Regions from separate parts of the Bacillus sp. XB1 genome, predicted to be linked through region 3. Evidence: riboswitches for the same ligand, from Rfam matches in the RefSeq annotation. Region 3 holds a riboswitch; each other region holds the start of a gene.
What was found. Region 3 has a riboswitch for S-adenosylmethionine ahead of ACK1U5_RS24260 (methionine ABC transporter ATP-binding protein). Riboswitches for the same ligand answer to the same signal wherever they lie in the genome.

Region 1 (10,073 bases), on a different contig from region 3:
AGATGGAAAGTATGAGACGCGTAATAATGTTATGAGATCAGATAGTGCTTTTATGGAATATGAAAATCCAAATAGGACCGAAGTGTTACAAGAATACTTTGTGCCTATAGATGCTTTCACAGAGTATATAGATGATTTACGTAACGTATTAAATGAAGATGAGTTTAATTTACTCAACATTACGATTCGTTACGTGGAAAAGAATGAAAATGCAGTTTTGTCCTATGCGAAAGATGATATGTTTGCGCTGGTTCTTTTGATTAACCAGGGACGCTCAGAGAGTGAGATAAAGAAAACAGAGGATGTCATTCGAAAGATGATTGATGTTACTTTAAAGCATAATGGTAGTTACTATTTGCCGTATTATTCTTATCCAACGAAAGAGCAGTTAAAGAGGGCATATCCTCGCATTGAAGAATTTCTCAAGAAAAAGAAGGAAATAGATTCAGAAGAGAGATTTGTGAATTTATTTTATAGGGAGTATACGAAATGACATATAGAAGATTTGTGGCTTCGCAAAGTATCATCATGATGGCAGGAAGTATGGTATTTCCTTTTTATATATTATTGCTTCGAAACGTTGGAAATAGCTTCTCGCAATTTGGCTGGGCGTATGGCTTATTTGCTTTAACATCAGCACTTGTATATCCACTAGTGGGAAAGGTATCTGATCAAGTAGGGGATAAAAAATTATTAATCATATACGCTTGGTCCATGGCAATCTTAATGCTTTGCTTTCCAATTGCCACGGAAGTTTGGCATGTGTATATTCTTCAAATTGTAATGGGCGTTTTAGGTGCTGTGCAGCGTAATACTGAGAAGACTTCGTTAGCACGAAAGGTTGCGCAGGAAAAGGCTGGTTATGAGATTGGAAAATACCATGTGTGGACATCCATTGGCGGAGCAGTAGCGGTTATTGCCACGGGATATTTAGTAGATTTCTTTACGATTGGTACAATTTTTTATATTGCATCTATTCTATATGTAGTGAGCGGGATTGTATTAAGTAGTAAAAAAATATAACTATTCCTATTTTCACCTTAATAACCTTTATTTGTTATACTAAAAGGGAATACAAAAGAAAAGGGGACAGTGCCTTTGATGAAATTTGTAGTTTTAGCTATTCTTACTTTGTTTTTGATTCCATGGACAAGAAGTAGTAGTAAGCTTCGAGCAGTGGATAAGAAGGGAGATAAGAAGGTTGTAAAGGGTAAGAAATCATCTATTTTAGTTATTCCTGTTTTATTTTGGATAGGTATTGCAATCTATGAATACTTTTGGCTAATTGATGATCGAGTAGATTCGATTCTTACTCATTATTCTGTTGCAGTAGCAATTTTAATTGGGCTTGTTTTATTTTCACAAGATCAAATAGGGAAATTAGAAGGTACATTAAAAGGACTTCTAATGTTTATTTTACTCGCAAGTTACGGCTACTTTGGTTATTTGCACGATATAGTAATCTCGCAAAAGAAATATGATTCTGTTGTTAAGGTAGAGAAAGATATTTCAGAGCCATTTACTGAAAATGACCAGCCGTTTACAGTGCCGCCAAAGACAGCGGAGAATAAGATGAAAAAAGTATTTGGTGATATTCCAAAAGTAGCTTATTTTGAGCTAGGAGAATTAACGCCACAAATGGTAAACGGCGAGGCTTTATATGTAGCGCCGATTGAAGTTTCAGGATTTTTTAAAGCGCGTAAAGCTGAGACAATTCCAGGGTACGTAACGATGTCAGGTACGAATCCTGATGCGGAAGCGAAACTGCACCTCGGTTATAAAATGAAATATGTGCCAAGCATGTTTTTTGGTAATAATTTAGAGCGTGTGGTAAGGCAAGCAGAACCAAATTTAATCTTTAAAGGAAAACCTAAATTTGAGGTTGATGATAAAGGAAAACCATATTATACAATGACGTATGGTGAATTTATTTCAGGAAGATCTGGATTTGAGGTAGAAGGTGTTGTCGTAGTAGATGCACAAACAGGTGAAGTGAAAAGATATGATAAAGGAAAGGCACCTAAATTTGTTGATGGTGTATTAAATCATGAGACTGCATCTACGTTAAATACGTACTTTGGCAAATATATTCACGGATTTTGGAATACGAAATTCTCGCAAACAGATATGAAAATTCCGACTGAGTGGGGAACGAAAGAAGGCGTGACCCCGATCTTTGGTAAAGATGGAACACTGTATTATTTTACAGACTTTACTTCTCCAAAAGAAGGAGTAGATTCAGCTCTAGGCTATTCATTAGTAGATGCACGCACAGGCAAGCTATATTACTATAATGGAAAAGAAGTAAAGGGGATTATGGATGGTTCAGCAGCTACAGAAGTAGTAGATAATTCCTTTAAGAGAGAGAAATGGCATGGGACAATGCCTGTCATTTATAACGTATACGGTAAACCAGCTTGGATTATTCCGGTTGTTGATGACGGAGGCCTAGTACGTGCGCATACAGTTGTATATGCTGCTAATGCAAAAATATTTGCGACAGGTTCTTCGCAGAAAGAAGCGCTTGAGAATTATAAAAACGTAATGAGCGGTAATGGTGATACATTTAGACCAACCTCAACAGGAAAAGAAGCGCAAAAAGAAGGTATTGTACAACGTGTATATAAAGAAAAATCTGGTGAAAATACAATCGTGTACGTACTTTTAGAGAATGAACAAAAGGTATTTATGATACCAGTGAAGAAATTCCCATATGCTATGTTTACAGAAGTAGGAGATCCAATTCAAATTACATATTTAGATACGGGAGAGACGATGGCCTCGGTATCTAAATTTACGAATAGCAATGTGAAAAAGTAAAGCGGTAGAATTTCTATCGCTTTTTTTACATTATGAAAGAGGAAAATGCACTGTACTTGACGTATGTTTATGATGTAACTATAATTGTTACGATTCAGTGTGTATAGGAAAGGGTGAATTGAAAAAGTGAATGAAGTTAATCACGAAATATATAAACCTGTAAAGGCAAACAGGTTGTGGATGATTCTTGTATTAGGGACACTTACGGCGATTGGGCCATTATCTATTGATATGTATTTGCCTTCATTACCGAAGTTAACGGATGACTTGCAAACAGGTGCATCCCTAGCGCAGCTTACATTAACAGCTTGTTTGCTTGGGTTGTCAGTAGGGCAATTATTTGTTGGCTCAATTAGTGATATTTACGGAAGACGCAAACCACTTATTATTGCTCTTATTATTTATGTTGCTTCTTCTTTACTTTGTGCTGTTGCGCCATCTATTTGGACATTAGTATTATTGCGCTTCCTACAAGGAGCTTCAGGATCAGCCGGGATTGTTATATCACGTGCGATGGTAAGAGATATGTACTCAGGTTCTGAAATGACGAAGTTTTTCTCACTGCTTATGTTAGTAAACGGAGCAGCACCTATTTTGGCACCGATTATTGGGGGGCAATTGTTACAGTTTACAACGTGGCGCGGTGTTTTCATCGTTCTTGGAGCAATTAGCGTATTCATGTTAATCTCAGCTACTTTTGTATTGCGTGAAACATTACCTCCTGAAGAAAGAGAAACAGGTGGTTTGTCAGGGACTTTGGCGACGTACGGAAAATTGTTAAAGGACCGTCTATTTATGGGATATGCATTGTCACAAGGATTAGTAACAGCGGCAATGTTTGCATACATTTCGGGCTCACCATTTGTGTTGCAGAACATATACGGAGCATCACCACAGCAATTTAGTTTATTCTTTGCGATTAATGGCATCGGTATTATTATTGCTAGTCAGGTAACGGGTCGTTTAGCGGGGAAAGTGAATGAGAAGACATTATTTGTTGCGGGTATTATTATCGCAGCTGTTGGTGGCCTATCTTTACTACTGACAATCGTACTAGGAATAGGTTTAATTGGTGTTTTATGTTCGTTATTCCTTGTCGTATCAAGTGTCGGGGTTGTATCAACAACTGGGTTCTCATTAGCGATGAGAAATCAGAAACAAGCTGCAGGAACAGCATCAGCTTTATTAGGTTTATTACAGTTTATTTCAGGAGCTCTTGTTGCTCCGCTAGTAGGTATCGGTGGAAGTAATACAGCATTACCGATGGGTATTGTTATTGCGCTTTGTGAAGTAGGAGCAGTGTTATGTTATCTATTTATGGCCAGAAGAAGTGAGAAACAGTTTGAACTGCAGCAAAAACAAAATCTAGAGGCTTAACAAAAAAGAACTGATTCAAAGGGAATGTTTGAATCAGTTCTTTTTTCATTTCTTTGAAATACCTCATACAGTTTTGTAAGGTGATGTAGTAAAGCATTGCAAAAGTTATTTGTATAAAGTGACGATACTGTGACAAACATGTTGGTATATATATTACGGTGTCGTCTTAAGTGTAAAAAGTAGGATGTTCTCGGTATAATAACAAGTGGAGATAAAAGAAACTATAATGAGTAATAGTTGTAGATAAAAGGAGAAGAAGAGATGAAGAAGGTTTTGGGTATTGCCGTAATGGGAGGAATGCTCCTTCTAGCAGGATGTAATGGAAATAAAGATACGAAAGAACCGAAAGAAAAGGTAGAGCAATCTACAGAACAAACAGAAGAGATGAAAGAATACCGTGCAGTACATGAAAAATACGATATGAAAATGAATAAAGAAATTAATAAAGCACTGCAGTTATTTGAAGTAGCAAAAGAAAAGGGCGGTAAGGAAATAACGACTGCTACATATAAAGAAGATGTGCAAAAGGTAACAACGAGCATGTTAGAAGATATTGATCATATACGTAAAGAAATTCGTGTTCCGAAGTCGAAAGAGCAAGAACATGAAGTATATGTTGGTTTCTTGAATGAATCGGAGCAAGCAATGAAAAAATTACAGAAGTTAGCTAAAGAAGAAGATTCATCGTTGATTCGTGATATAGAAATTAATTTTGCAACAGCATCGACATACTATAAACGTTTTCAAGCAGAAACGAAAAAATAACCTTGCCTGTGCAAGGTTATTTTTTCTTATTACCATCTCCGTCTTCATCTTCATCTTCATCCTCGGATACTAATACCTTCTGCTCTTCGTGAAATTCGGAAATAGTTTGCCCGGTAATATTATCGAAAGGAGTATAAAAAAGTAATACGTTTCTTTTTAATAAAGAGTTTATAGAAGCCGATGATGACAAGTATAACGATTGTTAAGGGTAATCCTATAGTAGCAAGAAGTAAGGGGTCCATCTTATAACTCCTTTAACATCATTTCTTTTTATTATAAGCTGAAAAATGTAATTTCGATAAATGGATTAAAAACTGATTTTTCTAAATATACCCAATTTGATTGACTTTTCATTTTTTCAGAATTATAATTCGAAATATACAATTTGAACCAAATAATAATATAGCAATTTACTTATCCAGAGAGGTAGAGGGACTGGCCCTATGACACCTCAGCAGCGGGTTCTGTAGTAGGAACACCGTGCTAATTCCAGCAAGCAAGTCTTGAAAGATAAGTGATGGGCCTTTGTTTATTAAGCCTTGATCTTATTTTTTAAGATCAAGGCTTTTTGTATTCTAAAAAGAGAAAAGGGAGTAATGGAAAAAGTACGTTCATAAAACTAAGTAAATATATGTGTTTAGGGGGTTATTGAAGTGTATGTAATTAAAAAATTATCAGTTATGGTGTTCACGCTATGGGTTATTACGACGGTGACATTTCTAATTATGCATATTATTCCGGGGGATCCATTTTCATCAGATGCAAAAATCTTTCCTGAAGAAGTGATCCAAAACATGAGAGCGAAGTATCACCTTGATGAACCGTTGTGGAATCAATATGTGGCTTATTTAGACGGTGTAGTTCATTTTGATTTTGGTGAATCTGTTCAATCAACCGGGCAAGGTGTATCAGAAATTATAACAACTGGCTTTGGTCCATCAGCAATTATTGGTCTACAAGCACTTGTTATTTCGTTGTTAGTCGGAATTGCTGCAGGTACATTTGCTGCTCTATATCATGGGAAAGTAATTGACTATAGTGTGAGTTTGCTCGCAATTCTAGGTATTTCTATTCCAAGTTTTATTTTAGCACCACTATTTATACAAGTATTCGCTATTCAATTCGAGCTTTTACCAGTAGCCTCTTGGGGAACATTCGAACATACAGTATTGCCATCCTTTGCGTTAGCGTTAGGGCCAATCGCAGTGATTACAAGGTTTGTTCGTTCTAATATGATCGAAGTACTGCAGAGTGATTATATTAAGTTAGCAAGAGCAAAAGGCATACCAATTAAGAAGATTATTATAAGACACGCTCTTCGAAATGCGATTGTTCCAGTACTTACATTTGTTGGACCGTTAATGGCTGGACTCTTAACGGGGACTTTCGTTATTGAAAAAATCTTTTCAATTCCTGGCCTAGGAAAATATTTTGTAGATAGTATTTTTAACCGAGACTATCCGGTGATTATGGGAACAACAATTTTCTATAGTGCATTATTAATTACTTGTATTTTCATTACAGATATTATTCACCGTATTGTTGATCCACGTATTCGTTCTATTACGTAAGGAGGGGGATGTTTAGATGGGGGCTTATGAAATTAATGACCAGTTATTAACAAATGAAGAGAAAAAAGAATTAACGATAAATAAAAATCAGCAAACGATTAGCAGAAAGAAAGAAGTGTTTCGTAAGTTTATATCGAATCCAATCGCAGTTTTAGGAACAGTGACGTTATTGCTAATTATTGTTTTCTCGCTTATTGGCGAAAGTTTAACTTCATTTACTGCGAGTGAACAAGTAAAAGAGGCAACAAATTTACCGCCGAGTAGTGAACATTGGTTTGGAACAGATGATCTAGGGAGAGATATTTGGGCACGTACTTGGGCTGGTGGGAAGATTTCACTAACAGTTGGATTAGTAGCAGCTGCCCTCGATATAGGGCTCGGTGTACTGATTGGTGGATTTAGTGGATATGTGAGAGGGCGTAATCGCCTTGGAACGTTAATTGATGAGTGGATTATAAGAGGAATTGAAGTATTATACGGCATCCCATATTTATTAATTGTTATTTTACTATTAATTGTTATGAAACCAGGTCTTTTCACCATTATTATCGCCCTTGCATTAACGGGATGGATTGGAATGGCTCGTCTCATTCGAGCACAAGTATTGTCTTTAAAACAACGAGAGTTTGTTATTGCAGCAGAGCGATTAGGTACATCACATATGAAAATTATATATGGGCATTTAATTCCGAATTTAACAGGGATTATTATCGTCAATTTATCATTTACAATTCCAGCAGCTATTTTTTCAGAATCATTTTTAAGCTTTATAGGACTTGGGGTACAATCACCAGCGGCAAGTTGGGGGACGATGACGAATGATGCACTCGGGACATTATTGAGCGGAGAATGGTGGCAGCTATTTTTCCCAGCAATCATGATTGCACTCATTATGTTCGCATTTAATGCAATTGGTGATGGTTTGCAAGATGCAATTGATCCAAAAATCGTCAAACGGAATCGAAAGGAGAAAAAACATGGGACAAATCTTATCTTTAGAAAACGTAACGTTAGCCGTTGAAAAAGAGGATAGTAAGCAAGCAATTGTGAAACATGTTTCCTTTTCTATTAACGAAGGTGAAATAGTTGCACTTGTAGGAGAAAGTGGTTCAGGAAAAAGTGTTACAGCACAATCCATTATCGGCTTGAATCAAGAATTAATTCATATCGATGATGGAAATGTATCTTTCCAATCAAAGGAATTAACGAATTTACAAGAATCAGAATGGAATCAAATTCGCGGAAAAGATATTTCCTTTATATTTCAAGATCCGCTTTCATCTTTAAACCCAACGATGAAGGTAGGCAAACAAATTACAGAAGTAATTTTGCAACATGGGAAAAAGTCGAAAAGAGAGGCAAAGGGAATTGCGATTAACTTGTTAACAGATTTAGGGATACATGAAGCAGAGAAACGCTTTGAACAGTACCCACATCAATTAAGCGGGGGGATGAGGCAACGTATTTGTTTAGCAATTGCGTTTGCTTGTCATCCAAAGCTTGTAATTGCAGACGAGCCGACAACAGCGTTAGATGTAACGATTCAGAAACAAATTATGGGGCTATTAAAAGAAAGAAAAGAAAAACAAAATACGAGTATTTTATTAATTACACATGATTTGGCACTTGTACGTGAGGTAGCTGATCGAGTAGTTGTTATGTACGGGGGACGTGTTGTTGAAAAAGGAACGATACAGGAGGTAATAGGTTCTCCTAAACATCCATATACGAAAAGCTTATTACAAGCCATTCCGAATATGGATGTTTCCGAAAAGGTATTACGTGCTATAGAAGGAACGACACCTTCCATTGAAACATTAAATAGCTTTGGTTGTCCTTTTGTAAATCGTTGTCCAGTAGCCATAAAAGAATGTATTCATCGTTTCCCAGAGAGAACAACGTATTCTAAGGAGCATAGTTCACATTGCTGGCAGCATGTTCTGGAGCATAATAAAGCGAAATCAAAAGAGAAGGTGAATGCCTCATGACGACAGATTTAATTACTGTAAAGCAAGTAACGAAAACATATGGAAGTAAAAGTAAAGAAATCACAGCGTTAAAAGATATATCACTTTCTATCCCGAAAGGAACAACACTTGGCATTATTGGTGAAAGTGGTTCAGGAAAAACAACACTTGGAAAGCTCATAGCAGGGATTGAGAGTCCAACGTTTGGTGAAATTGATTATAACGGTCAAGTTGTTCACATGCTGAAGTCAGCTCATAAGCGAGATTTTTTACAGAAAGTACAGTTCATTTTTCAAGATTCTACAGCTGCATTAAATCCGCGCTGGAAAATACGCGATAGCGTAACGGAGGGTTATATTTCATTCGGTTTAGGTGATAAAGGATTGAAGGATAAAGTAGCGGGTGATGCCCTGGAGCGTGTTGGATTAGATAGAAGATATATTGATCGATATCCGCATGAATTTAGCGGAGGACAACGTCAACGTATCGCTATTGCAAGAGCGTTATTGTGTGAGCCAGAAGTATTGATTCTTGATGAACCAATTTCAGCATTAGACGTTTCATTGCAAATTCAAATTGTACATCTGCTGCAAAAAATCCAAAAAGAACAAGGTTATACATATTTATTCATCGCTCACGATTTACCGATGGTTCACTATTTATGTGAAAAAGTAGCTGTCTTATACAAAGGAGAACTTGTTGAATTTGGAAATACGGACGAAGTATTCCGTAATCCACAACATTCTTATACAAAAACATTATTAGCATCAACACCAAAAATTTCAGGTTAAAGGAGAATGTAGGATGAAGAAGTTTTTACTGTTTGTCATTATGACTGTTTTAGCAATTACTTCTGTTGCTTGCGGTAAGAAAGAAACGCCAAAGGCGAGTGCTGGTAAGGGAGAAGGAGATCGATTAGTAACGAATATTAGTAGTGATCCATATACACTTGATTCTGCTATTGCAACAGATAGCACGTCAGGTTATATAATTGGGCAGTTGTTTTCAAGTTTATATACGCAAGATAGTGATGGGAAATATCAAAATGAATTAGCGGAGAAAGAAGAAGTAAATGCTGATGGAACTGAATATACAATTCATTTGAAGAAAGATATTAAATGGTCAGATGGTTCGCCTATTACAGCAAATGATTTTGAATTTGCATGGAAGCGATTATTAAATCCAAAAACGGGTTCTATGAATGCGACAGAAATGTATTTTATTAAAGGGGCAGAGGCGTATAATACTGGGAAAGGTGAAGAGGGGCAAGTTGGTATTCAAGTTGTTGATCCTCAAACATTAAAGGTAACCCTTGAACACCCAGTTGCTTCTATTAAACAAAAACTAGCAAGCTCACTATTTATTCCATTAGCTAAAAAGTCGATTGATGATAATAATAAATTAAAAACAGATCCAAAAGAGTTAATTACGAATGGGCCATTCACGTTAAAAGAGTGGAAGCATAACCAGGCTATTACAGTACAAAAAAATAAAGAATTCTATGATAAAAAGGTAACTCTAAAAGAAATTGAGTTTCGTATTATTCCAGACTCTAAAACAGCGTATCAATTAT
Region 2 (10,073 bases), on a different contig from region 3:
TACTTTTACTACTTTTGATCTCATATCAAAACCCCTTTTAGCCCTCATAGATTGTCCATAATTATACCAAACGAAATTTTGAAAAGCGATTTTCACACCTTCTCAATTACGTCGTTTCTCTATTTACTAACTCTGGTAATAACTCTATATGCTTCACATCTAATTTCTCTTCATTAATCTTTTCATATAATAATTCAAACGCTTTTACTCCAACGTTTTTACTAGAATGCGAAATCGTCGTTATACCCAATATATCTGCCACCTCTTGATCATCACACCCGATAATCGTAATATCCTCCGGAATACGAATTCCTTGTTTTTTTGCTTCTGTAACCATCCCCGCTGCAATATGGTTACAAGATACAAGGAACGCCGTCGGTTTTACTGACATATGAGCCCATTCTCTAATTACATTGCGTCCATCTTCCACTGTAAAACAACCCTCAAATTTCCAGGTCTCTAGCGGTGTTACGATACTCTGTTGAAGCGAATCTTCATATGCCTTCTTTCGTCTTTGGCTATTAACACTATTACTTCTTCCAATACAATATCCAATATGTGTATGACCGGCATCTATTAAGCTTTTCATCCCAAGTGAAAATACTTTGTAGTAATCGATATGGACACTTGAAATGCATTTTGAATCTATTTCTTCACACATAACAATCGGGCCGAATTTTGTATATTCTTCAAGCTTCTCCTTACTATTTGCCCGAGAACAAATAATAACCCCATCAAGCTTTTTCATTTTTAACATATTTAAAATTTCTAGTTCTCTTTCTTCGCTATAATTCGTCTGGCAAAGCATCATATTATAATTATTCTTGGCTGTCTCTTTTGATATCCCCTCGATAATAGCGCTATAATATTGATCATTTACGTGTGGTAATAAAACGCCAATTACATTCGTTTTTCCTTTCACTAAATGAATCGCATTCACGTTTTGCGTGTAATTTAATTCTTCTATAATCGCTAAAATTTCTTTTCGTTTCTGTTCATTTACGTACGGATGATTATTTAGTACACGTGAAACAGTTGAAACAGATACTCCAGCAAGTTCAGCAATCTTTCTTATATTTGTCATCTCATTTTCCCCTTCTCACAAAAATTCTCCCTTGACCTGGTAAGCTTTCCACAATATATCCTTTCCTAGCAAATACATTTAGAAAGGATATACAACTATGCTTCGATTCAAATTAGAATATATATTTTTCATTGGCGGTTTACTCATTCTTGCCATCGGTATTAATATGATGACGACAATTACTTCCTTTGGACTTAGCCCTTATGATTCCTTCTTTATTGCACTATATCAAAATTTTGGCATAAGTATTGGTTTTTGGATTTTTATGATTAACTTTGCCTTTACACTTATCGTACTCTTTTGGAATAAAAAACAAATTACAATCGGTACAATTGTAACGATGGTTCTTATTTCTCTTTTTGTTGATTGGATTGGTTCCATTACAACTATTATGGACGCTATCCGCTCTCTTCCAAAATATATAACACTTATTTGCGGAAATCTATTCGTTGGAGCTGGAATTGGTCTTTACGTCTCTACAAACCTTTGCGCAGCGCCTCAAGAAGCTTTCGTTTTAACGGTTGCTGAGAAGAAAAAATGGACGTTTAGAAGAACAGAGATTTCATTAGCCTTTTTATTTTTAACGTTAAGCTTTTTATTAGACGGACCTATCTATTTTGGAACAATCATCTTATCCTTTACAACAGGCTGGATTATCCAAGCATTTATTCAAGTTGGTACGCAGATTTTAAATAGAAAAGAGCCTATTAAGCAAGCTGCTTAATAGGCTCTTTCTGTTTTATGGTAAGGATACTACTTAGCATCCCCTTCAATTCGATAGTTCGCTTTCAAACAATCTATTTCTTCATACCCTTGCAACGTATGTAGAATATAATCATAATCAGCAAGAGACGCACGATGCGTTACAATTACAATTTCAGCCTTTCCTTTCTCTTCAAGCGGCATTTGAATAATTTTCTCAAAGCTAACTCCGCGCTCAGAGAACAATGAAGTAATTTTTGCAAATACACCAATTTCGTCTTTTACATGCAGTCTTAAAAACTTTTTCACGACAATTTCGTCTGGCTCTTTTAATACTTTTTGATATTGTGGGACTACAGCACTATTTCCTGTTACCCCTAATCTAATATTTTGCATTACAGCAACTAAATCCGAAACAACAGCTGTCGCTGTTGGTAAACTTCCTGCGCCTGGTCCATAAAACATCGTTTCCCCAACTGCTTCACCGTAAACATACACAGCGTTATATTCATTTTGTACTGCCGCAAGAGGATGTGTATTTGGAAGTAAAGTTGGTTCAACTGTAACCTCCAATTTTTCACCATCTCGTTTTGCAAGACCGATTAATTTAATTGTATAACCTAAGCTCTTACTATATTCAATATCTTCCTCTGTAATAGAGGTAATCCCTTTTACTTTCACGTCTCCAAGCTCTACATTTGTAGAGAAACCGAGAGTAGCTAAAATCGTCATTTTTCTTGCTGCATCTAAACCTTCTACATCTGATGTTGGATCTGCTTCTGCAAATCCAAGTTGTTGGGCTTCTTTTAACACGTCGTTATATGCTCTCCCTTCGTCTGACATTTTCGTCAAAATAAAATTTGTCGTTCCATTTACAATTCCCATTACTTTCGTAATAAGATCTGAGGAAAGTCCTTCTACGATACTGCGTAAAATTGGAATTCCCCCTGCCACACTCGCCTCATAGAATAAATCAGCCTTATTATCTTTTGCTGTCGCTAATAATTCAGCTCCATGTAATGCCATTAAGTCTTTATTTGCAGTTACAACATGCTTTCCGCTTTTTAAAGCTTGTAAAATATATGATTTTGCATCATCAATGCCACCCATCACTTCAATGACAACATCAATATTTGGATTATCTAAAATTTCATTTGCATCTTGTGTTAATAGAGTAGAAGGTACCTCTACCTCTCTCTCTTTCTCAATGTTTTGCACTAATACTTTCGTTACCTTCACTGGACAACCTACTTGGTGTATGAGTCGTTCTTGATGATCCGTAATAATACGAACCACACCACTGCCAACTGTCCCAAGACCTAATAACCCAACTTGAATTTCTTTCATAGTACTGTCCACCCCTCAAAAATTGTGTTTAGATGAAATTATATGAGTAAAAAATCTGAAAAACAATGTATTTTGAACATTCGGAAAAATAAAGGTTAATCTTTACAAGGAAAACGTTGCCACGTGTTACACAATCTTTCTTTACAATATATAAGGGGTTTCTTGATACACGTAATAATTCAACCAATTAGAAAACAATAAATTACCATGACTCCTCCACCTAACAAGCGGCTTTTCATCTGGATTATTATGTTTAAAATAGTTTTTTGGCACATCAATATTTAATCCCTTGTCACGATCTCGTTCGTATTCTTGTTTTAACGTCTCACAACTATATTCGCTATGTCCAAGGGCAAACACTTGCCTTCCTTCTGGCCCAATAACAAGGTGAACACCTGCTTCTTCAGAGTTTGCTAACAATGTTAAGTCTTTCACTCCTCTAATATCATTCTCTCGTACTTCTGTATGACGAGAATGCGGAGCAAAAAACAATTCATCAAATCCTTGTAACAATTTCACATGTTGCTCGCAAACTTCATGTTCAAATACACCGAACATTTTTTCCTTAAGGGGATACTTTGGAACACCATAATGATAGTACAAGCCAGCCTGTGCTCCCCAGCAAATATGGAGCGTAGATGTTACATTCGTTTTTGAATACTCCATAATATGTTTAAGCTCTTCCCAATAATCTACCTCTTCAAAAGCGAGGGTCTCCACTGGCGCTCCTGTAATAATGAGCCCATCAAACTTTTCATTTTCAATATCACGAAACGTTTTATAAAAGCTTGTTAAATGTTCTTGCGTTACATTACGAGATAGATGTGATTCCATATGAAGCAAATGAACATCTAATTGTAACGGTGTGTTTCCAATTAAGCGAAGTAATTGCGCCTCTGTGTCTTGCTTCGTTGGCATTAAATTTAATATAGCAATTTTTAAAGCGCGTATATCTTGTGTTTCCGCTCGCTCCTTCGTCATTACAAAAATATTTTCTTTTTGTAACACTTTGCGAGCCGGTAAATCTTTATCAATTATGATCGGCATGTGTTTTGCCCCCAACTAGAGCTGCTTCCAAATCTGCAATAATATCAGAAACATCTTCTATACCAACTGATAAACGAATTAAATCAGATGTAACACCAGCTAAACGCTGATCTTCAGCATTTAATTGTCTATGCGTCGTACTAGCAGGATGTATAACGCAAGTTCGTGCATCAGCTACGTGCGTTACAAGAGTTGCTAGTTTTACATTTGCGATAAATTCTTTTGCTGCTTCTAATCCGCCTTTAATACCGAAAGTTAAAACACCACTAGCGCCTTTTTTCAAGTACTGTTGTGCCAATGAGTAATTTTCATTACTATCTAAGCCCGGATAATTCACCCATTCAATACGTTCATGGCTAGCAAGCCACTTAGCAACTGCAAGAGCATTTTCACTATGACGTTCCATTCGTAAATGCAATGTTTCTAAGCCAATATTGCTAATATATGCATTGAATGGGCTCATACAATTTCCATAATCTCTTAATAGCTGAACACGTGCTTTCACAATATACGCTGCTGCACCAAAGTTTTGAACGTAACTTACACCGTGATAACTTGGATCTGGTTCAACAAGTTCAGGATACTTTCCATTTGTCCAATCAAAGTTTCCACCGTCAATTACAATACCGCCTAAGGAGCTCGCATGCCCATCGATATACTTCGTCGTAGAATGAACAATAATATTTGCCCCATGTTCAAACGCCTGGCATAAATAAGGAGTTGCTAATGTATTATCAACGATAAAAGGTACCTCTAATTCTTTAGCAGCAGCTGAAAATTCTTTAAAATTTAAAACATTCATCGCTGGATTTCCTAACGATTCTGCATAGATAAGTTTCGTCTTGTCATTAGCAAGCGCCGTAATTTCATCTGCCGTTAAATTTGGATTAAAGAACGTAACATCAATACCCAGTTTACGCAAACTCACTCCAAATAAATTAAACGTTCCCCCGTAAACCGTTGAAGAACAAAGTAAATGATCCCCACTACTACAAATATTTAAAACTGCGAGCATAATAGCTGCTTGCCCAGAAGCCGTTGCAACAGCTCCTACACCGCCTTCTAAATCTGATAACTTCTGCTCAAATGCGGCTAGAGTAGGGTTTCCAATACGTGTATAAATATATCCTTCTGCCTCTAAGTTAAATAGGGCTGCTAAATCATCTGAAGTATCGTATTTATATGTTGTACTTTGATAAAGTGGTAAAACACGTGGTTCACCATTTTTTGGCGTATAGCCACCTTGCACACAAATTGTTCCTTTTCCCCATGATTCTCCCATCTCTCATTCTCCTTTCTTTTATACAAAATAAAAAACTGCCCCTTTCCTGAAAACAAGAAAGGAGCAGTTTGAAAACACGCTCTAAAGGCTCTTTCTTATCTCTCAGGATTACTACCTGCAGGATTTGGCACAATTCCGTTATACGGCTGTTGCCAAGGTTTCATCGGGCCTGTCCCTCCACCTTTTCTTGATAAGACTATGCAATTACCGTTGATTTTATAGCAATAATTTCCTAATGTCAAACAGTTTTTCTGAATGTTCTAAAATAAATGTTAACAGTTTCATATAAAGCAACAAAAGAAATATATTCTAGTCTATTTCAAAAAAGACCTTTAAAAACCTCAAATCAATCTATAAAATTAAATAAGTAATTTAACCTATAAATTCAAATTCCCCTAAAGTTAGCCTATATGTTGAATAGGCCATCTTCTCAAAAAGATACTATATATATTCAATCCATTTTTCACTAGTATATTTCACTTTTTTACCTACTAAGATTTACATAACGGAGGTATAACATGACAAATAAAAAAGATATGCAGTACATACTTGCTCTATATGGCATTCTTCTAGGATCTATAGTAGGAGCTACAGTCTGGTTATTTTTAGTCACAATAAATATTGGAATCCACTTTATTTGGGGATACTTGCCTGAAGTTCTCTCTTTTCCCTCTTATTACACCCTTTGCGTAACAATAATTGGCGGGGTCCTTGTTGGTCTATCACAAAAACATTTCGGTACATACCCACGCCTTATGCCTGAAGTGATGGCTGAATATAAAAAAACTGGTCGAATCGAATATCGCTTTGTCCATCAGGCTACTTTAACAGCGATTATTGTTTTAATTTTCGGAGCTAGTCTTGGTCCAGAAGCCGCACTAGTTGGAATTATAGGCGGACTGTGCACATGGGTAGGGGATCGCTTTAAATTTGCCTTAAAGGGTATGAATGAGCTAACCGAGATCGGAATTGGAGCTACTTTAAGTGTCATTTTTAACGCACCATTATTCGGTTATTTAGCACCAAATGAAAATGAGGGGGAACAAATTGCTGCTTTTTCTAAAGGAAAAAAGGCGATTGTATACTTAACTACTACTTTCGCAGGTTTTTCTGTTTATTTACTACTGAGTAAACTCGATAATCGTGGATCCTTTATTGTTGATTTCGGGGAAGGTGCACTTTCTTTCAATGAATGGATCGCATTTCTTCCACTTGCTAGTATCGGTGCTATAGTTGGTTTCTTTTATTTCAAGTTAGAATTCACATTAGAGAAGTTAATTCACCCTTTTAGGGAATACAAACTGACACTCGGAATTATCGGTGGTATTTTATTAGGAATTGCGGGAACTTTTCTTCCGTACACATTATTTTCAGGGGAACATCAATTAAAAGAATTAGTTGTTGAATGGAGCCATTTATCTTTTTGGATACTACTTCTTTCAGGGATTTTAAAGTTGTGCATTACTGCCGTTTGTTTGAACACAGGGTGGCGAGGTGGACATATCTTCCCAATTATATTTTCCGGGTCAAGTATCGGATACGCTGTAGCATCTATTCTTCCTATAGATCCAGTAGCATCTGTTGCCATCGTAACGACAGCAATTTCAAGCTATGCGTTACGAAAGCCAATAGCTATAACATTACTATTACTTATGTTTTTCCCGCTTAATTTACTATTGCCCATGCTTGGTGCAGCTGCTATCGGGAATGCCTTTCCGCTCCCAAAACATAACGAAAATAAAAATTAATAAAAATAGGCAGTGGGGATAAAAGCTCCACTGCCTATTTTTTTATTACACATGCTGCTTTAATAACGCTTCTAACTCCTCAAAATTATGCACTTCATATGTCGGTATAATCCCACTATCATTTAATTTCCTTTCTGGATTAAACCAACAAGTATCAATTCCCGCTACATATCCACCTTTCATATCAGCGCTTAATGAATCCCCAATAATCAGCCCTGCTTCAGGTGCAAAGTTAGGAATCCGTTCAAAAACATAATCAAAATACTCTTTCATCGGCTTTTGAAAACCTGTATCTTCCGAAACAAAAACATCTTTAAATAATGAATGTAAACCTGCATTACGTAAACGTTTATCTTGCGTCTTAGAAACACCATTTGTCACTATATACAATTCATACTCTCCTTGAATTTGATTTATAAATTCAAACGCACCTTGCATGAGTTGATTTCCTTCTTCTAAGTAGTTACGATAATTATTTTCCAATAATATTCCATCTACTTCTTCTCCATACTCTTTAAACAACAGAGAAAATCTTGTATTTACAACTTCATTGCGTGATAGTTCCCCTTTTTCAAAAGCATCCCAAAGACCTTTATTTATTTTTTTATAACGAGCCTCTATCTCGTCTGTTAAAGGGATTCCCTTCTCTTCAAAAAGCACCCGTAAAGCCACTTTTTCAGCCTTTTGGAAGTCTAGTAATGTATCATCTACATCAAATAACAACGTTTTATATTTTTTCATAAATTCATCACACTCTCTTTTCTACAAAAACAAATTTACATAAATCGTATCATTCCTTCTTGTAAAGATAATAGGAGATATCTCATACTATACATAGGGGTGAAAATATGAAAATCAGCAAAAATGAGGAAGAAATTTATCAATACATGCGAATCCATCAATTCCATACCCTATTTTCATTTCATGTCTTGCCATATGTAGAGCTGCATTCTTTTCAAACGAAAGAGATGATATGTAGCGAAGGAAATGCTCTCCCTTATCTCTATTACTTAATTTCTGGGAAAGCAAAAATATATATGAGTCATAAAAACGGGAAGGTTTCATTAATTAATTTTATTCAAGCACCATCTTTTATCGGGGAATTAGGATTAATAGGAGTAGAAAATATTACTAAGTCCGTTGAAGTACTAGAAGATTGTGTGTGTTTGGCACTTCCTCTTAAAGATTGTCAGCAACTTTTATTACAAGATGCAACGTTTTTACAGCACTTATGTAAATTTATTGGAGAAAAGACAATTACTCGCACTGAAAATTACGCAAAAAACTATAGTTATCCTTTTGAAAATCGATTAGCTGCTTTTATTTTATTAACAGAGCAAAATAATTGTTATATAGAAAAGCATACCGAGGCCTCGGAATATTTAAATGTCAGCTACCGTCATCTTTTATATATATTAAATCAGTTTTGCCAACAAAATTATTTAAGAAAAGAAGGCCGAACATATTATATACAAGATCGAAATACATTAGAAAAACTTGCTGATGAACTAAAAATATAAAAAACAGCATTAACATGTAAACGTTAATACTGTTTTTTCGAGTGACGATTATAATTTTAATTAAAATTCACTTGCTACTTTAGCTGCTTCTTCAAGACCTGCAGCGATGATTTCTTCTGCTTTATCTGGGAATTGGTTATGTCCTTCAATAACTACTGTTTTCATGTTTGTTGCGCCGAAGAAGCCCATCATACTTGCTACATATTTAACAGCCATTTCTACCTCAGCTGCTGGACCTTCTGAATATACGCCGCCTCTTGCATTTAATAATGCAATCTTCTTATCTCCGATTAGGCCAACTGGACCCTCTGGCGTATATTTGAACGTTTTACCAGCACGGTTTAAATAATCAATATATGTGTGCAATACTGCTGGAATCGTTAAGTTCCATAATGGGAAGCCGAAAACAACTTTATCAGCTTCTAGGAATTGATTTAAATACTTATCAGCAACTGCTACTGCTTTTGCTTCTTCTTCTGTTAAATCAAAGCCTTTACCTGCCTTGAATGTACCATTAATCATGTCTACGCCTACATATGGTAATTCTTCTTTATATAAATCAAGTTCTACTACTGTATCATTTGGGTGTGCTTCTTTATAGTTTGCTAAAAATGCCTCATATAATTTTACACTAACCGCTTGTTCCGCTGGACGGTTATTTGCTTTAACGAATAAAACTGTTGCCATTATTTATTCCTCCTAGTACTCACTCTTATGTTGTTATATGCTTTCAAAAAAGGTATCCCTTGTAATTGTTGTTTTGTTGCTTACAAACATATTTTATCTTTATATAAAGACAATTTCGTCCTCACATAGACGTATTTTTTCATAAAAAAAGTCCACCTTCCAAAGGCGAACTTGGTCTTACGACTTTCGTCTTATACAATTCCATTTTTCACTGCATATAATGCCGCTTGCGTACGATCAGATAAATTCAACTTACTCAAAATGCTACTTACATGCGCCTTAACTGTCTTTTCTGTAATAACTAAAACCGATGCAATTTCCTTATTGCTCATCCCTTTTGCTAATAGCTGCAATACTTCATTTTCTCTCGCTGTTAGCACATCCACTTGAATAGAAGGTTCTTCTTCCTTTTCTTCTACAGGTAATGTTTGAGAGAGAAGAGCATTTGCTATATCCGGATGTAATTGAATATTACCTTTATATGCGCTTCGAATAGCCTCAACAAGCTGATCTGGTTCTACATCTTTTAAAATATACCCACTTGCTCCAGCCCTTAATGCAGGTAACACATGCGCCTGATCAGAAAAGCTAGTTAATACAATTACTTTCACATTTGGATACTCTTTTTTAATATATGCCGTCGCCTCAACACCATC
Region 3 (10,073 bases):
AAATAAAGAGGAACTTGTTGGTCGTGTTTCAAAAGCAAGCCGTGAGTTAGCTGAAAAAGCAATGCAAGTAGCGGATGAAACATTCCAAACTTGGAGAAAATCAAAGCCAGAAATGCGTGCAGACATTTTATTCCGTGCTGCAGCAATCGTTCGTCGCAGAAAACATGAATTCTCTGCTATTCTTGTAAAAGAAGCAGGTAAGCCATGGAATGAGGCAGATGCTGATACAGCAGAAGCAATCGACTTTATGGAATATTATGGTCGTCAAATGTTAAAATTAAAAGACGGTATTCCAGTAGAAAGCCGTCCAATTGAATATAATCGTTTCTCTTACATTCCATTAGGAGTAGGTGTTATCATTTCTCCTTGGAACTTCCCATTCGCAATTATGGCAGGTATGACAACAGCTGCTTTAGTTTCTGGTAACACAGTATTACTAAAACCAGCTAGTACAACTCCTGTAGTAGCAGCGAAATTTATGGAAGTATTAGAAGAAGCTGGCTTACCAGCTGGCGTAGTAAACTTCGTTCCAGGTAACGGTTCTGAAGTTGGTGACTACTTAGTAGATCATCCTCGTACACGTTTCGTAAGCTTCACGGGATCTCGTGATGTAGGTATCCGCATCTATGAGCGTGCAGCGAAAGTAAACCCAGGACAAATTTGGTTAAAACGCGTTATCGCTGAAATGGGCGGTAAAGACACAATCGTTGTTGATAAAGAAGCAGATCTTGAATTAGCAGCTAAGTCTATCGTTGCATCAGCATTCGGATTCTCAGGACAAAAATGTTCTGCATGTTCTCGTGCAGTAATCCATGAAGATGTATACGATCACGTATTAAATCGTGCTGTTGAATTAACAAAAGAATTAACAGTTGCTAACCCAGCAGTATTAGGTACAAACATGGGTCCTGTTAATGACCAAGCTGCATTTGATAAAGTAATGAGCTATGTTGCAATTGGTAAAGAAGAAGGTAGAATCTTAGCAGGTGGCGAAGGAGACGATTCTAAAGGCTGGTTCATCCAACCAACAATCGTTGCTGACGTTGCAGAAGATGCTCGCTTAATGAAAGAAGAAATCTTCGGACCAGTAGTAGCATTCTGTAAAGCGAAAGACTTCGATCATGCACTTGCAATTGCAAACAATACGGAATACGGTTTAACAGGTGCTGTTATTACTAACAACCGTGACCATATTGAAAAAGCACGCGAAGACTTCCACGTTGGTAACTTATACTTCAACCGTGGATGTACTGGTGCAATCGTAGGTTACCAACCATTCGGTGGCTTTAACATGTCTGGTACAGACTCTAAAGCTGGTGGACCTGATTACTTAGCACTTCACATGCAAGCAAAAACTACTTCTGAAACTTTATAAGAAATAGTAGAGGAGCTCTTCACAGAATGTGAAGAGCTCCTTTTAAAATTGAACCCCCATATATTACCGTCGTTCGAAGAGAATGAGCTAAAACCTATTAATAGCGGGATAAACATGTAAACAGAAATAAAATAATGAGAAAAGTTGACTTATTAGTCATATTTTTTAGTATTCATTTTGAGAATTTCCTGTATAATACAATTTGAAAGAAAATCTATGGTTCGACAAGGAACACTCCTTTCGGTTTTGCTCACTGAAAGGAGTGTTTTTTATGTAGCTAAAAATTCTTGCGTGCTTATTACATTTGCATATACGCCATTTAAACTAGCTAAAATTGTATTGTGAATATAAACAGCTGGTATAGTAGCGTTCTTAAAAGAAAGGTCTTTTGTAGCACAAGCGTCATGTATAACGGTACATTGAAAGCCAAAATCGAATGCAGCCCTTACTGTTGCATCGATACACATATGAGTCATCATCCCGCATACAACGACATGTTCAATATTAAAACGTTTTAATTGCTCTAGAAGATTAGTTTCTCGGAAGCTATTTGGATAATGTTTGACTATAACTGTTTCTTCTCTAAGTGGACGTACGCTTTCGTGAATATGTACACCTTCTGTATTAGGTAGGAAAAAAGTAGCGTCATCTTTTATAGCTACGTGTTGGATATGAAAAATAGGTTCGCTGTTTGTTCTAAAGTATTGTAATAACTGATTAGCATATTCGCTTGCTTCTACTGGATTACGCAATTCCATCTTTCCATTTGGAAAATAATCGTTTTGAATATCGACGAGTAAAAGAGCTGTTTTCATATATTTATCTGCCTCCGAGTTTCATATTCAAATAAATTTATTCAATTCGTGGAGAGGATTCTCCTGTTTAAAAATATGAGGAAGAAGAATTTTAAATAACCTTGAAAGTTACTATTTTCTCATGAATTTTCATCTGAAAATTTTAATAAATGAATAATTAATATTTTTCTAAAAAATGTATTGACTCTTATTATTCTGAGTTCTATAATGAGAATTAATTAAATGACAATTAAATCGATACATTCTTATCCAGAGAGGTGGAGGGACTGGCCCTACGATACCTCAGCAACGGGTTTTTTAATACCGTGCTAACTCCAGCAAGCCATATAAAGGCTTGGAAGATGAGAAGATGTGAATGAGTACATATAAGTGCTCTCCTTCTTATCTTTATGGTTGATAAGAAGGAGAGCACTTTTTATTTTACCTCGAAAGCTCTACTTCAAGTTTTTACAGCATATAGGAGGGGGAAAAATGATTTCTTTTAACAACGTAAGTAAAGTGTATGAATCAGCTGGGCAATCTGTTCATGCGGTGGAGGATGTAACATTATCAGTTGAGAAAGGCGAAATTTTTGGCATTATCGGTTTTAGTGGCGCTGGAAAGAGTACGTTATTACGCTTAGTAAATATGTTAGAGAGACCGACGGCAGGAACGATTTCAATAGATGATAAAGACATTACATCATTATCGACGAAAGAATTACGTAAACTGAGACAAAGAATTGGAATGATTTTTCAAAGTTTTAATTTATTTAATTCAAGAACAGTATTTGGAAATATTGCTTATCCATTAAAGTTAGCGAAAGTACCAAAGAATGAGATAAAAGAAAGAGTAAATGAACTGCTGAAGTTTGTAGGGTTAGAAGATAAAGCAAACTATTATCCAGAGCAGCTATCAGGTGGGCAAAAGCAGCGTGTGGGCATTGCTAGAGCACTTGCGACATCGCCAGATATTCTTATATGTGATGAGGCAACATCAGCTTTAGATCCAGAAACGACGACAGAAATTCTAAACTTATTAAAGAAAGTAAATCGAGAATACAATTTAACAATTCTTCTTATTACACATGAAATGCATGTTGTGAAAGAAATTTGTCACCGTGTAGCTGTAATGGAGAAGGGGAAAGTTATTGAAGAAGGAAAACTGTTTGATGTTTTCACGCAACCAAAAACAAAGACGACTCAAAACTTTGTACGTTCTGTCATTAATGATCATTTACCGGAAAGTGTTCTAGCGAAAATTCAAAATGGTGGTCAAATTTATCGTCTAACATTTACTGGTGAGGAGACAGGACAACCGGTACTATCATATATCGCAAAAAACTATAACGTCGATGTAAATGTACTGTACGGAAATATTATTGAACTTCAAAATGTGCTATTTGGAAATCTTCTTGTAGAGTTGCAAGGTGAGCAGAGGGAAATTCAAAAAGCATTACAACATCTAAGACTGCAAGTGCAGCTGAAGGAGGTAGAAGCTCATGCGAGTTGATTGGAGTATATTTTGGCCGCGCATACTAGATGCGACGGGGGATACCCTCTTAATGGTAATTGTAACCCTTATATTCGCCACAATTCTGGGTATACCTCTAGGTTTACTTTTATATGTAACGAGAAAAGGAAACTTTTTAGAAAATAAATGGGTCTTTTCTATTCTTAACATCATAATTAATACAATTCGCCCGGTACCATTCATTATCTTTTTAGTAGCCTTAAGTCCACTAACAAGAAGTGTTATCGGAACGACGATTGGAACAGCAGCGGCAATTTTCCCGATGACGTTAGTCGCATCAATTGGTATTGCTAGAATGGTTGAAACAAACCTTGTTTCCGTTCCGAAAGGAGTAATTGAAGCAGCGCAAGCAATGGGCGCCTCGCCAATTAGAATTGTTTTTGAAATCCTTGTACCAGAAGCGTTAGCACCATTAATCTTAGGTGTCACATTTATGACAGTTGGTTTAATTGAATTTTCTGCAGTTGCTGGGCTTGTCGGTGGTGGCGGTCTTGGTGACTTGGCAATGACATATGGTTATCAACGTTTTGATACATCAGTTATGTTCGTAACGGTCGTGTTACTTATCATTCTCGTACAGATAGCTCAAAATTTAGGAAACTACTTTGCGAAAGTCTTGTTACGCAGATCATAAAAAGGAAGAGAGGAAAAGAAAATGAAGAAAATTTTAGCATTTGCATTATCAGCAATTGTAGGAGTCTCAGCATTAAGCGGCTGCTCAAGTGGAGACACGGGTGCAGGAGCGAAAGAAAAAGTAGTTCGCGTCGGTGTAACTGGAACGGATGGAGACGCTTGGGAAATTTTGAAGAAAAAAGCTGAAAAAGAAGGGATTAAGATTAAACTGGTGGAGTTCTCTGATTACACAACGCCAAATAAAGCGTTAGCTGATGGAGATATTGAATTAAACTCATTCCAGCATATTGCTTTCTTAGAGCAATTTAAAAAAGAGCATAAGTTAGATATTACAGCTGTTGGTACAACGCAAATTGCGCCAATGGGTTTATACTCTGAAAAATATAAGAAAGCAAATGAAATCCCAGATGGTTCAGAAATTGCAATTCCAAACGATCCAACGAATCAAGCACGTGCATTAAAACTTCTTGATGCAGCTGGATTATTAAAGCTTAAAAAAGACTTTGGTCTATTTGGAGATCCAAGTGGTATTGCTGAAAATCCGAAGAAATTAAAAATTACACCGGTTATCGCACAGCAAACACCTCGTGTGTTAAAAGATGTTGCAGCATCAGTTATTAATAACGGTGTTGCTGGTCAAGCTGGATTAGATCCAGCGAAGGATCCTATTTTCTTAGAAGATCCAAACAATGAAAATGCGAAGCCATATATTAATATTTTTGCAGGTCGTACGAAGGATAAAGATGATCCAACATTAAAAAAAGTAATTGAACTATATCATTCAAAAGAAGTAACAGATGCAATTAAGAAAGAAACAAATGATGGTTCCATTTCAGTAGATCTTTCACTTGATGAGCTTGAAAAAATCGTAAAATAATCATTGGGTTTAATGGACTAACAGAAGGAACCCCTCCGCTGTTAGTTCGTTCAACATATAAACTTAACAAACAAACCCTAATTCTGTACCTTCCAATTTTGTATAACGTAGAATCCAATGTTTGTTAAGTAGAGTAATGGACCAGGAGTTTTCCTGGTCTTTTTTTATGAATGAAAATAGCTAGCGAACAGTAAGGTGATCCAAATTATAATGGGATAAGAAAATAAGCTGAAAAGGAGTGTAATTACGAATTGCTTTGGATGAATTAAGTGTTTTTTTGATAAAAAAAAGAAAATAGAAAAGAGAGTAATGAAAAATGCTGATATTACGCCGGGGTTATAAGAGCGATAAATGAAAAACAAAATAATATGTTGAACAGAGTTGAAGAAGATGGCCCCTTGTATAAAAATAATCCAGCATATAGAAGACAAGAAGTTAAGTTGATATAGAAAGACGATAAGTAATACAAAGATTGTTAATACGGAAATGGCGATGAAAAATTGTTGGCTAGTTATAAGACGGATTGAAAATTGATTAGCAAGGTATTGTGGCATTTGGAAAGCTTCTTCAAGGTTATGAATGAAAAATAATAAGGGAATGATCCAGAATATAGTAGTGGAATGTTTTTTCATCAATTTACATCACTCCAATAAAGTATAGAAAGCCTAAAAAAGGCCCTCTATACAGAGATGGTTATTCAATTATGATATTTTTTAAATTAACTTCATGATGCTCTCGTTCTTTCAGATAAGCAGCTAGTTCCTCTTGTAAAATATTTAATATTTGCTTAGCTGATTGTTGGATTGGATTAGGTAGCTCTTCTAATATATGCATCCCGACTTTTACTTTTGTACGAATTACCCTTCGTAGTAATTCCTCATGCATGTACTACACCTCCAAACCGAATATTTAGTATATCTTCTTCAAATTTTGCTCCTTGAATAGAAAGGTGTGTTAATGTTTTTGGTAACGTGATGTTCCGTTTAACAGAACCCGCTCGAATAATAAGTTCATCACCTTTTTGATTTAAGGAAAGTTCACTTTTGTTTGAGAAGGGAATGGACAGAACGAAAATATACTCATCGCCATCCTTTTTTACATATTGAGTGCGCCCGTTAAATTTCACTTCTGTAGGGGAATGATCAGTTTTAAATAAAGAATCTCCTACACGTTCTAACATAGACAAACCAACAACTTCTTGTTCAAACATTGGAGCTTCGTAAATAGGAAGGGGTTGAAAACTATCTTGAATTAATGTTGTATATTTCTTCTGTGTATCTTTCCATGCCTGAAAATAAGGATCGGTGACAGTGTTAGGGATGACGCGGTTAATCATAATAGCATCTACGTTATAATCGTATAAATTCAAATAAGTAAAGCTACGCTGGGCTTCTTTAATGACCATTTTTTCAGGATTTACAACGATGCGGATACTTGTTACTTCTCGATTTGATAAAATATCTCTCATTTCTCCGAGCTGTTCAAGTGTACTTGTTAATTCGTCCATAATATCGTCGGTTGGAAGAGGGACACCAAGGAGTGGTTGAGCTACAGGACGAACGACTTTTAAAACTTTTCTTTTAATAGGAAATAATTTTTCCATCCACCAGCCGAGCATGTCTGGAAAGCTTAGCATTGCTAATGTTTCTCCTGTTGGAGCACAATCAATGATAATAACATCATATGTGTTTTGTTTATAATAATCGAGTACGCGAAGTAGGCTAATTAAATCTTCCATACCAGGAAACATCGTTAACTCTTCTGTTGTAATATCATCAGCTGCTTTGGAAGTGAAGAGTAGTGTAATATATTTCTGTAATTTTCCCCAGCCTTTTTCCATTTCATAAATCGTATTAATTTCTTGTGCCCACAAATTTTCACGAATTTCTAGTGGTTCAGAAGATAGCCTTATACCAAATGAATCTCCTAAACTATGAGCAGGATCTGTGCTCATTACTAATGTTTTTAATCCTTGTTTCGCACTTTGAATTGCTGTTGCTGCTGAAATGCTAGTTTTTCCTACGCCGCCTTTACCTGTATACAAGATAATTCTCATCATTCATATCCCCTTTGTTTCGAATGTCGAATATTACGAGTGTCGAAGTAAATAGTTGAATAAAAACCCAGACAGGGTTTTATTCAATCGGAATGTTTTTCATTTTAGGTGTAGAAACTTTTTCTTCTGTTTTCTGCTGTGACGTAGCGATGTGATTCATGATTTTTTGGAAGATTTGTAGTAAGAATGCTTTTTCTTCTTCTGATAATGCTTCTGTTACTAAGCTAAAGTAATGGGCCGCATTTTGTTTTACTTCTTGAACGAGCATTACGCCGTTTTCTGTTAACCGAATTAATACAATACGTCGGTCATTTTCATCACGGTAGCGTTCAATATATCCCTTTTTTACAAGGCGATTTACAACGCCCGTTGTTGTACTCATCGGTATATCAAGAAGATCAGCAATTTTCGTCATTGTAATATCTGTATTTCGTTCCATCCAAAGTAAACAAAATACTTCTGTTTTAGAAAGTGTTAAATCTAGGCTTACCCATTCTTCAGGATAGAAAAGTTTCTTGGCGTTATCTAGCAGTAAGTCTAAAAAATGTTCATATTGCAACAATTAATTCCACTCCCGTATATTTCGAGGTTCGTAATATTTATTTTTATTTTATGTAGAATAGAAATAATTGTCAATGATTTTAATTGTTTTTTCAGATTAGGCAGAAAACTTTCTTTAAAATAGTATTCTTTTATGATAGATTTATAAATATAAAACTAGAATTTACATAAAAATCCATCATGGTAAATATACTTATCTATAATGGGTATACAGCTAACGAGGGGGAGAACGATGAGAAGACGTAATACGCAAGCGTTCACGTTTTTAGCATGGACTTCATTTGTTTGTGCGCTTTCAGGTATGCTAATTGGGATTTATACGTTAGATGAAACGCTTAGTGTAAAAGGATACTATTTAATTGGAACATTATTTTTAACGATGTCTTGTTTTGTATTACAAAAAACAATTCGTGATAATGAAGAAGATAACGAGAGATTTCCGAAAAATAAACCGTTAGATAAAGAGTAAATTGTAAAGAAAGGCATTTGCCTTTCTTTTTTTATGTAAAAATGGCGTAAGTACTCTGTGTTGACTTGCTTGAAGTACTGAAAATTTGGTATCATCAATAGTATTGTAGATTGAACGATATATTATGGAGGTGGCCTAGCCGTGTCAAGAATTTCCGTTGAGAATGTAAAGCACGTAGCACATTTAGCACGTCTTGCAATTACTGATCAAGAAGCAGAAAAATTTCAAAAACAACTAGATGCAATTGTTACATTTGCAGAACAGTTAAATGAATTAGATACAACAGATGTAAAACCAACAACTCATGTATTAACTATGAAAAATGTTATGCGTGAAGATGTACCAGAAAAAGGTTTACCAGTTGAAGAAGTATTAAAAAATGCACCGGATCACAAAGATAATCAAATCCGTGTTCCAGCAGTATTAGAATAGAGGAGGGGAATTTCGATGTCATTATTTGATCATTCAGTATCAGAGTTACATAAGAAGTTAAACAGCAAAGAAATTTCCGTTACGGATTTAGTAGAAGAATCTTACAAACGTATTGCGGATGTTGAAGATAACGTAAAAGCTTTTCTTACATTAGATGAAGAAAATGCACGCGCAAAAGCGAAAGAATTAGATGCAAAAATTGGCGCTGAAGATAATGGTTTATTATTCGGTATGCCAATTGGTGTAAAAGATAACATTGTAACTAACGGTCTTCGTACAACTTGTGCGAGCAAAATGTTAGCAAACTTCGATCCAATTTATGATGCGACAGTTGTGCAAAAGCTAAAAGCTGCTGACACAATTACAATCGGTAAATTAAACATGGACGAGTTCGCAATGGGTTCTTCAAATGAAAACTCAGGATTCTACGCTACGAAAAACCCATGGAACTTAGATTACGTTCCGGGCGGATCTAGTGGTGGTTCTGCAGCAGCTGTAGCAGCAGGAGAAGTACTATTCTCTCTAGGTTCTGATACGGGTGGTTCTATCCGTCAGCCAGCTGCATATTGCGGTGTTGTAGGTTTAAAACCAACTTATGGACGCGTATCTCGTTACGGATTAGTAGCATTCGCATCTTCACTTGACCAAATCGGACCGATTACACGTACAGTAGAAGACAATGCATACTTATTACAAGCTATTTCAGGTATTGACCGCATGGATGCAACTTCTGCAAACGTTGAAGTTGGAAACTATTTAGCTGGTTTAACAGGCGATGTTAAAGGTTTACGCATTGCTGTACCGAAAGAATACTTAGGCGAAGGTGTTGGCGAAGAAGCTCGTGAGTCAGTACTAGCTGCTTTAAAAGTATTAGAAGGTATGGGCGCAACTTGGGAGGAAGTATCGCTTCCACACTCTAAATACGCTCTAGCAACGTATTACTTACTATCTTCTTCTGAAGCATCTGCGAACCTTTCACGCTTTGATGGCGTGCGTTACGGTGTTCGTTCTGATAATGTAAATAACTTATTAGATCTTTACAAAAACACACGTAGTGAAGGTTTCGGTGATGAAGTTAAACGTCGTATTATGCTTGGTACATTTGCGCTTAGCTCTGGTTACTATGATGCATATTACAAGAAAGCACAACAAGTACGTACATTAATTAAAAACGACTTTGAAAATGTATTTGCTAACTATGATGTTATTATTGGACCAACAACGCCAACTCCGGCATTTAAAGTGGGCGAAAAAGTTGATGATCCAATGACAATGTATGCAAATGACATTTTAACAATCCCAGTAAACTTAGCGGGTGTTCCAGCGATTTCTGTTCCATGTGG

Region 1: linked by a shared signal. The riboswitch ahead of ACK1U5_RS26520 (ABC transporter permease) and the one ahead of ACK1U5_RS24260 (methionine ABC transporter ATP-binding protein) in region 3 are both predicted to bind S-adenosylmethionine.
Region 2: linked by a shared signal. The riboswitch ahead of ACK1U5_RS22580 (bifunctional O-acetylhomoserine aminocarboxypropyltransferase/cysteine synthase) and the one ahead of ACK1U5_RS24260 (methionine ABC transporter ATP-binding protein) in region 3 are both predicted to bind S-adenosylmethionine.

The regions. Positions count from the first base shown of each region.
Region 1 is NZ_JBNRIL010000007.1:63,409-73,481, reverse strand. It holds gene ACK1U5_RS26550 (FAD-binding oxidoreductase) at 1-493, shown strand, start outside; gene ACK1U5_RS26545 (MFS transporter) at 490-1,023, shown strand; gene ACK1U5_RS26540 (DUF3981 domain-containing protein) at 1,102-2,820, shown strand; gene ACK1U5_RS26535 (multidrug effflux MFS transporter) at 2,938-4,197, shown strand; gene ACK1U5_RS26530 (hypothetical protein) at 4,459-4,962, shown strand; partial or broken gene ACK1U5_RS26525 (DUF3951 domain-containing protein) at 4,979-5,204, opposite strand; SAM riboswitch class I at 5,374-5,479, shown strand; gene ACK1U5_RS26520 (ABC transporter permease) at 5,616-6,533, shown strand; gene ACK1U5_RS26515 (ABC transporter permease) at 6,550-7,554, shown strand; gene ACK1U5_RS26510 (ABC transporter ATP-binding protein) at 7,511-8,521, shown strand; gene ACK1U5_RS26505 (ABC transporter ATP-binding protein) at 8,518-9,291, shown strand; gene ACK1U5_RS26500 (peptide ABC transporter substrate-binding protein) at 9,305-10,073, shown strand, end outside.
Region 2 is NZ_JBNRIL010000003.1:272,649-282,721, forward strand. It holds gene ACK1U5_RS22555 (SGNH/GDSL hydrolase family protein) at 1-96, opposite strand, end outside; gene ACK1U5_RS22560 (LacI family DNA-binding transcriptional regulator) at 107-1,084, opposite strand; gene ACK1U5_RS22565 (YczE/YyaS/YitT family protein) at 1,182-1,808, shown strand; gene ACK1U5_RS22570 (homoserine dehydrogenase) at 1,838-3,133, opposite strand; gene metA (homoserine O-acetyltransferase MetA) at 3,275-4,180, opposite strand; gene ACK1U5_RS22580 (bifunctional O-acetylhomoserine aminocarboxypropyltransferase/cysteine synthase) at 4,164-5,462, opposite strand; SAM riboswitch class I at 5,555-5,659, opposite strand; gene ACK1U5_RS22585 (chloride channel protein) at 5,981-7,210, shown strand; gene ACK1U5_RS22590 (YjjG family noncanonical pyrimidine nucleotidase) at 7,256-7,951, opposite strand; gene ACK1U5_RS22595 (transcriptional regulator YeiL) at 8,059-8,730, shown strand; gene ACK1U5_RS22600 (FMN-dependent NADH-azoreductase) at 8,791-9,417, opposite strand; gene ACK1U5_RS22605 (response regulator) at 9,609-10,073, opposite strand, start outside.
Region 3 is NZ_JBNRIL010000005.1:23,650-33,722, forward strand. It holds gene pruA (L-glutamate gamma-semialdehyde dehydrogenase) at 1-1,375, shown strand, start outside; partial or broken gene ACK1U5_RS24255 (cysteine hydrolase family protein) at 1,626-2,190, opposite strand; SAM riboswitch class I at 2,433-2,538, shown strand; gene ACK1U5_RS24260 (methionine ABC transporter ATP-binding protein) at 2,662-3,681, shown strand; gene ACK1U5_RS24265 (methionine ABC transporter permease) at 3,671-4,336, shown strand; gene ACK1U5_RS24270 (MetQ/NlpA family ABC transporter substrate-binding protein) at 4,358-5,212, shown strand; gene ACK1U5_RS24275 (HXXEE domain-containing protein) at 5,377-5,844, opposite strand; gene ACK1U5_RS24280 (DUF3926 domain-containing protein) at 5,906-6,097, opposite strand; gene ACK1U5_RS24285 (ArsA family ATPase) at 6,090-7,271, opposite strand; gene ACK1U5_RS24290 (MarR family winged helix-turn-helix transcriptional regulator) at 7,348-7,830, opposite strand; gene ACK1U5_RS24295 (YiaA/YiaB family inner membrane protein) at 8,062-8,298, shown strand; gene gatC (Asp-tRNA(Asn)/Glu-tRNA(Gln) amidotransferase subunit GatC) at 8,440-8,730, shown strand; gene gatA (Asp-tRNA(Asn)/Glu-tRNA(Gln) amidotransferase subunit GatA) at 8,746-10,073, shown strand, end outside.